Acaryochloris sp. CCMEE 5410: one gene and its partner. The protein of the gene in region 1 binds, or shares a complex with, the protein of each later gene. Links are inferred from orthologs where the notes say so. Each region holds a gene or a part of one and is shown on either strand. Other genes may lie near its edges.

Region 1 (4,200 bases):
GTGCTTTACTTTTATCCCCGGGACAATACGCCTGGCTGTACCAAAGAAGCTTGTGGATTTCGCGATCAGTACGAGACCTATCGAACTGAGCAGGTTGTTATCCTAGGGGTTAGTGGAGATGATTCCAAATCCCATCAGAAATTTATCAATAAACAAAATTTGCCTTTCCAATTACTCTCCGATCTCGATTTCAATGTGGCAAAATCCTATGAAGCCTATGGACCCAAAAAGTTTATGGGTAAAGAATATGAAGGGATCTATCGACATTCTTTTCTCATTGATCCGGACGGCAAGCTAGCGAAGATTTATCGAAAGGTCAAGGCTGCCGATCACGCCACAGATGTGTTGCAAGATTTAGAATTACTGAGAAAGTAGATATTAAACTCACTCTCTTTTAGATTTATTTTTAGTATCTAAAACGGAGTTCTTGCACAAAAGATTAATGCATAATTTTCTAGATTTGCCTTGATATATTAGGAGGCACTCTAGTCTATTGATGGATACTAACGCACCTCACTATGTGAACTAGCCTACCTCTGTATTTTTGACTATGAAACGTTTCGCATACATGGTTCAGACGGTGCTGGGCCTTCTCTTTCGACACCCATTATTAGGGGTATGTTTAATACCGATCCTTGAAGATGGACAAATCGTATTGGTTAAACGTCAGGATAATGGCCTATGGAGCTTACCGGGCGGCATGGTGGATTGGGGTGAAAATATTCAGCACAGTATCAAAAGAGAACTCCATGAGGAAACGGGGTTATCACTCACAACAATGGGACGATTTGTGGGGGTATACTCAGACCCCGATCGTGATCCTCGATTACATTCCATTTGTTTAGCCTTTGAAATTAAGGTTGAAGGGAAATTGCAAGTGAACGATATAAATGAAATATCTGAGGTGCAATCTTTTTCCCTAGATGAAGCGATGAACATGTCTTTAAGTCATGATCATACCCAGCAGCTGCAAGACTACCTCCAAGGTGAATTAGTGATTCGCTAGCTCTAGAAATGCAGCGACCGATCACCTTTCTGCTGACGTAAATGTAGAAGCCCTATCCCTTGGAGTTGGGGCTGTAGAATAACCCGGTCTAGTAGTTTTTGCACTGCTTTAGGTTTAGAAGCTTGCAATAGATAGCGATATAGTGTTTCGGAGTCTCCCCCCGTTAGGACAATTTGACTGGTGGGATACTGCTTTAGCCAGGCTGAGATAAAGTCAATCATGCCAGAGACTAAAGTATGCAAAATACCGCTTTGGATGGCTACGTCGGTCGTCAGCGACCATCGATTGGGAAGGTTTTGGGGTAAGGCAATGGTGGGTAACGCTGCTGTAGATTGCGAGAGCGATCGCAGTTGCAATCCCAAGCCTGGCAATATCGCTCCTCCCACACAGTTGGTCGATGAAGTGGCTCCTGTATAGGTCAGCGCAGTTCCAGCATCAATCACCAATATGGGCCATTGATGCAGGGTACCTGCAGTCCAGATTGAAAGCGCTCGATCCAGTCCAAAGGTTTCATAAGGATACTGAATCGGAATATCGGTGGCAGTAATGACTATGGATTGGGGATAAGTCTGCCAAATACAGGTTTGAGATGGAACAACAGAGATAACCCACAGCTCTGGCATAGTTACCTTAGAAGAGCAGTGGGCCATGGCAGGGGAATAGGCCTGCCACTCCTCCCAGGTGGAAGGGGATCTTGTTTGGGATATCTCCATGTGGCAGGTGTCCCAGGTCTGAACTAAATTTGACCCTTCATAATAAAACCAGTGCAATCGGGAGTTGCCGATGCTCAGAGCGATCCAAGGCTTAATATCCTCAGTGGATGGGCTCATTCAAAGACAGGTACTTAACGATAGAAAGACAGTTTTGGCAGTTGTCTATTCTTCGATATTGAACGTTATCAGCAATCCGGTTGATCAGCAGCAGCCCCCGACCACCGCCCATATCCTGGCTGGGGAAAGTAGGGTGATGCTGTAAATATTGGCGTAGATCAAAGGTGGGACCCTGGTCCCAAATTCGGATTTCCACATGGTCTAGCTCAATTCCCAGCTCTAACTGAATGGGGGTAGTGGGCGGTAGTGATTGATGGGCATGGCTCACCGCATTGGTAAATCCTTCTGCCAGTGCTATCTGGCACTCCAGCCACTCTTGTTCTGCGACTCGAGTAGGGTGCAGCTGTTGGAACCAGTCCAGAACTTGAGGCAGGTTATTGAGGTCAGAATTAACACTTAGATGATAGTGCTTTGGCATCTGCTATGAGGAGGTCAATCTCTCCAATTGCATGGGTCCAAGGCTATTGACATAAGAAGTGGTGTCGTTATTCGACCAGGCGACTTTAGCTTAATTATAGGGAACTCATCCCCCAAACATTAGCTTTCTTAGCAGAGATTATCCCCTTGCTAAACTTGAACGGTGTGGATTAGCCCTCGCCCTTGCGAATAAATTCACAATAGATGCTCAAATATGGCCTTGTGAAACATCTATGGTGAAAATTCTGATCATCGATGATGATCCCATTACCCAGCTCCTCTTACGCCGCACACTTGAAAAACAGGGGTATCAGGTGACTGTCGCCAGCGATGGTCAAGAAGGCCTCTCAAAGGCACAGCAACTCTGCCCTGCCTTAATCATCTGCGATTGGATGATGCCGGTATTGGATGGAATTGGCGTTTGTCAGAAATTAAAATCAAATCCACAACTTTCTGCCACTTTTTTTATTTTGTTAACGTCTCGATCTGATCTGGACGATCGAATTGCTGGACTGAATGCTGGGGCCGATGAGTTTTTAACAAAACCCATTGATATGAGTGAACTGCGGGCCCGTGTGCGGGCAGGGCTGAGGCTCTATCACTTAAACCAGGACTTACACGAACAAAAACAAAGGCTGGAAGCGGAATTGGCAGAGGCTGCCCAATATGTTCGTTCCATTTTGCCTGCCCCCCTACAATCACCGATTCAAATCCAGTCCCGGTTTATTCCGTCTAGTCAATTAGGTGGGGATTGCTTTGATTACTATTGGCTAACCCCAGATACGTTGATTCTGTATCTTCTAGATGTGTCGGGACATGGTTTAGGGGCAGCCTTGCCATCGGTATCAATATTAAATATGTTGCGATCGCAAGCATTCCCAGGCATCAATTACCAACATCCCCATGAAGTGTTGCATGCTCTCAATCAACGATTCACCATGAGCCCCGAAAACCCTAAATACCTCACCATTTGGTATGGGGTTTATCATCGCTCTCGTCAAGAATTAGTATTTTCCAGTGCCGGGCATCCGCCAGCCCTATTGATGTCAACATCAGAACCAGAGGTACAGACCTTAAAAACACCAGGACTCCCCTTGGGAATGTTTGCAGAATTTACCTATCAAAGTCAGAGCTGTAACATCACGCCACATCAAACCCTCTATATCTTTAGCGATGGGATTTATGAAATCCCTAAAACCAACAATCAACTGCTGGGGCTAGAAGGATTCTCCCATGTACTCCAACAGCTTCATCAAATAGGATCCCCCACAATTGAAACTATTTTGGACCAAGTACAAATATGTTGTAAGCACCAGCGCTTTACCGATGATTTAGCACTAATGCAAGTTGTCTTTCCGTAAGTACCGCCTGAGAACTAGAACTTCAAGAACCTAAAAGCCCACTTTGTTCGAAATGTTGCCGATTGTCGTAGATCTGAAACACTTGAGCGATTTCAGTCAACTGAAAAAGGGTCTTAACCTGCTGATTGAGCGAACAAAGCACGAGCTGACGTTCGGCTGCCCGCATAAATTTCAGGGCTAGGACCAAAGCACCTAGACCAGAGCTATCCATAAATGAAATATCTTGGCAATCTACCAAAACAATATCGGCACCCGCCTCAACTGCAGCTGCTACTTCCTGACGAAAGACCGCGCCAGTGACTCCGTCCAAAATATTATTCGGTTGTATGGTTGTTACATTGGGACGCATTGTTTACTTGGAGCATAACGATTCAACTGTTCCGCAGAAATCAGCCCATACGCAGATCTCACAAGCCATTATGGGGTTCATCGATCAACATCAGATGACCACAGTTCAAATGACGAAAAGAGCTGTTCCTCAGAATACTCTTTTTTTTTGGGATATCGCCAGATCGAATGCTTTTTGCTATCCTCTATGCATCTTCTCTCAGCTTAACTAGCTGCGGAGAAAGACATCGGCGTAGGA
Region 2 (4,061 bases), on another replicon or contig:
ATGCGAGTATTTATCTTTTTAAATGACAGTATTCGAAACTAAGTCCTTTCTGAAGACCTACCGCGACATAAAGCAATTGCCACAAAGATCATTAATGAAAGAGATTAAACCAAAGGTTCTTGTTGGGTGGCACAGTGAATACTTCCTCCACCGCTTGCAATACCATCAATCGACAGCTGCTCAATCTGCCGATGGGGAAACACAGTCGCCAACTTTTTCCTCGCTGCATCATCGGCTTTAGAATCGCCAAATTTCTGCATAATGACAGCACCATTGCATAAGTAATAGCCCACATAACCAGCGGCGAAATCCTTCGTTCCAAATTTAGTATTGATCTTCAAGGGTGTTTCGAGAACAATCAGCTCTAAAGGTCTCCCCATAGCATCTGTGGCTCTTTTTAAGGCCTCTATGTTCTTCTGAGTCACTGGATAATCAGAAGAAGATTGATCGGCCTCTCGACTGACTATCACAACTCCTGGTTTCGCAAATCGAGCATAAAAGTCGGTATGGCCATCTGTAATATCTTTCCCCTTGATGCCCTCTAGCCAGATAATCTTTTTAAGGCCCAACAGTTGTTTGAGTTCAACTTCAACCTCATTTTTATTTCGACCTGGATTTCGATTGTCATTAAGGATGCAGCTTTCCGTCATAATGGCAGTGCCTTGTCCATCCAGTTCAAAGCAACCCCCTTCTAAAACGAGGCTAGATTTTATAGTCGTTACTCCTGCTTGCTGCGCCACAAAATGAGCGACTTTAGCATCATATTGGTAAGCCTGATCTTCTCCCCAACCGTTGAAATTGAAATTAATGGCTGCTTTGTTCCCATTTTCATCAATGACAAATGAAGGACCTGTATCCCTTATCCACAAGTCGTTGATCGTGAATTCAATCAATTGAATAGGGAAAGGATGAGACTCTAACCCACCTAAAAGTTCTACGGCTAGTTCGTAATCCTGTTGTCGGACCAGCATAGAGATAGCTTCATAGTTGGCAATCGTTTTGGCAATTTCAGCCAAATTACGTTGCACTTCCAAAACCTGCCGTTGCCTCCAAATTTCGTCGCTGGCGATAAAAGCCATCCAAGTTTGCTTGTGAGGCTCTCCTTCATCGGGCATATACAACTTCTTACTGTTGACTCCTGTAGTCAAATCCGCACTACAGACGGATATAAGCGTACCTAAGCTAGCCAAAATGCTCGACTTAATTAAGCCTCTTCTCGATAGCACTCGGCTGCTCCCATCATCTTCCTCAATTTTATTAAGAATATCGCTCAATATCTATTAAAATTTGGCCATTTTTTTGTCTTTACTTAAACCAGCACATGAGTATTATACTCGCACAATTTAAGTGCAATACTCAGCTAAAAAATTATATAAAAAATTGAATATTTATCTGCGATTGCTTTCTCACTTCCCGAACTGGGAATTCTGTAAACACGACAACAACGTTCTGATCTGTGAACCAGAATTTATAGAGTGTTATCGCCTTTATCTAACCTACCCAACCGGAACCGACTTAGGAGTTCAATTAAGATGAGCTATGTAGTTTTTCAGCCTGCTGACATGATAGACGGTATCAGTACCAGCGAATTACGTACTGAAGTTAACGATGCCTTAGCTGATGGCGTGAAAACAATTCTGATAGATCTTAAAGATGTCACTTTTATGAATAGTTCTGCCATTGGTGCTTTGGTTGCTACGCTTAAATCAGTGCGAGGAGAAGGTGGCACCTTGGCATTGTGTTCACTGAGTGATCAGGTGCATCTCATCTTTGAATTAACTAAAATGGACCGTATTTTTGACATTTATGGAGATTGTCGAGAATTTATGCAGAAAAATAGTATTTCTGCCAGCTAATCACGTCTAAACATGATGAATTTCAGCCTCAATATATAAGGTTTCAAAAACTTACTTAAAAAAACCTAACAAGAGGGAATTCGTTGATCATCCCAGGGTGAAGTTGGGTATCCAAATAGAGAACGCACAGATTTCCCAATACACAATGAACCCCAATACCCTAGCAGTCTGGAAAAACGTTGAGACTATCCTCAATGTTCGTTTTAGGCATAATATGATGGATCTTCTCTTGGATATGGCACGAAATCCAGCTATAGATCCCAAAAAGATTGCTGCTTGGATGCTGACGACCTCCACTTGCATCTGTAACGCCATTTTTGGGAAAGAGGATCCATTCCCTTTACTCTATTTCTACATTCGGGCGTTGGATAATCACTATCCTGAGCTTTTGAAACAGGTTGCCCAGGTTTATGCAAATCATGAATTGAGCGAATCCATTCCCGTTATTTCAGATCGGGATGAATTCCTTGGGATTCTCTGGGCTGCGGGCTGTACTTTTACCAACGGCGAACTGATATTAAGTGGTGAAGACATTGATATCACACCTAAAGGATTAAAGCGGTTTCGCTCAATTTGGAGTGCACCAATAGGTCTATCCGACAGTACCTATTCACAAGTAAATTTTCAAGAAAAAATGGACGCTTAAACTTCTCATCAATACTTACGCTTGACGAAAGCCACAATAAAAATTCTTATAAAGAAATCTTCTTAATTAAGATTTTTTGCATAGCAAGAAACCAATATCCAAATCTGGACTCGGATCAATAAAAAATCTACTTTTAGAAAGGCTTTCAGTATTTATACTGATTTTTCTCTCGAAGATATTGATTAGGCTAGATACAATTGTGTGGCCCTTGCGAAAACAATAATTCGATTTTATTGCGACTATTCTCATTTAGAACCATACAGGGGAGACCTGGCCATGACAGCTGATGACATAGTCAACTACTATTTGCAAAATGCTCAGTCGACCTTAGCGACACCTCAGTCACCCTCTATTTGCACAGGGACTATTGAGTCTTGGATTTGTGTTGAGGTGGGGAGAAAAATTGTCATCCATGGGGAAATTCACAATCATCCCAAACATGCGGAAGGAAAGAAGTTAAAGACTTCGCCTATCAAACACTACCTCGCTAAAGATGGTCGGGTATATGTGACGACCAAAAACTCTATGTATGAGCTAGGTATGCCCCATCCAGATTTCACTGGGGATGTAGAACTGTTGGTCGGTAACCTGGACACTCAGAAATGGGAAAAACTCACTTATTGGGAAGATTGAAATTAATATATCTCCCATAAATTCTAGGCATGATCGGCTCATGTAAAACTAAGAAATTATAAGCCATAGGGGCTAAGTCCTTACAAAGAACGCAATCTATTCCGCACAACCCAGGTTAATAGTTTTCGTCAAGCTAGGTCCTGTAATTAGACCAGGCTGAATCAGGGTTGCGGTTAACTGCACTTCGGAATAGCACTGATACTCTGCTAGGAAGGGAAACGAGTAACTTAGTTGATCATTGGCGCTCACAGCAATGGATCGCGTTTGCACTGAATTCCAGGCTGGGACAGGTCCTGTGGCGGGTGAATCGTAGCCTTTGGCGTTGATTGCAAGCACTAAATTGGTGCCAGGTTGAGTCTCTTGTTGACCCGGTTTCACTTTGACTGCAATTAGTAAGTCCATCCCTAGGCCATAGGGATTCCAACGCTGGTTGAGGGGAACCAGCTGATTATTCACCCGGTTGAAAATTTGCACATCGATAGCCTGAAGGGCAGCATGTCTGGCGGTGGGAGCTGAGGGAGTGGAAGCTGTCGGCCTTGCAGCTGCCGTGGATGCTGTAGTCTGTGCAGGCACTGCTCCATTCGTCGTGGGGGCTGGAGAGGCATTGGGAAAGACATCAGAAACGTTGTTTTCTCCCTGTAGAGAGGGGAGTACAGTGCTATCGACAGGGGTTTCGGTTGGGGTGCTGGTGGTGGGAGGTGGCGCGACTAGGGGCTTTTCTAGCTCAGAAATGGCGAATTTGCCAACAATTTTGTCGATGAGTGAGCCTCTGGACGCTTCGCCATCGGAAACAAAGTCTCCATCGGTGTCAATCAACACTGCGCCAACGGTAAATACACATTGCAGCTCCAGTCGATCGATATCTTTGCGAGCCCGGTATTGAATGTCTCCCCCTAGAAAACCACACTCATTTTGACTGGTGCGAA

Evidence for each region.
Region 2: the proteins of ON05_RS24780 (region 1) and ON05_RS10115 are in contact, whole or in part, in a solved structure (PDB 6M36), measured with the Bacillus subtilis proteins. The link is inferred for Acaryochloris sp. CCMEE 5410 from one-to-one orthologs.

The regions. Positions count from the first base shown.
Region 1 is NZ_AFEJ02000002.1:860,855-865,054, forward strand. What follows is about bases 538-3,385. They hold ON05_RS24780 (anti-sigma regulatory factor), read right to left. Parts: upstream 2,255-3,385; coding sequence 1,820-2,254; downstream 538-1,819. Other genes in these bases: ON05_RS24770 (NUDIX hydrolase), read left to right, coding at 551-1,006; ON05_RS24775 (pantothenate kinase), read right to left, coding at 1,009-1,836; ON05_RS24785 (PP2C family protein-serine/threonine phosphatase), read left to right, coding at 2,487-3,385. Outside these bases: bcp (thioredoxin-dependent thiol peroxidase), read left to right, coding at 1-375; more of ON05_RS24785, read left to right, coding at 3,386-3,614; ON05_RS24790 (STAS domain-containing protein), read right to left, coding at 3,637-3,963. UniProt on the Bacillus subtilis protein: Negative regulator of sigma-B activity. Phosphorylates and inactivates its specific antagonist protein, RsbV. Upon phosphorylation of RsbV, RsbW is released and binds to sigma-B, thereby blocking its ability to form an RNA polymerase holoenzyme (E-sigma-B).
Region 2 is NZ_AFEJ02000001.1:2,256,460-2,260,520, forward strand. Bases 486-3,194 are described here. They hold ON05_RS10115 (STAS domain-containing protein), read left to right. Parts: upstream 486-1,532; coding sequence 1,533-1,856; downstream 1,857-3,194. Other genes in these bases: ON05_RS10110 (agmatine/peptidylarginine deiminase), read right to left, coding at 486-1,115; ON05_RS10120 (hypothetical protein), read left to right, coding at 2,002-2,502; ON05_RS10125 (hypothetical protein), read left to right, coding at 2,779-3,135. In the rest of the region: more of ON05_RS10110, read right to left, coding at 105-485; ON05_RS10130 (hypothetical protein), read right to left, coding at 3,232-4,061. UniProt on the Bacillus subtilis protein: Positive regulator of sigma-B activity. Non-phosphorylated RsbV binds to RsbW, preventing its association with sigma-B. When phosphorylated, releases RsbW, which is then free to complex with and inactivate sigma-B.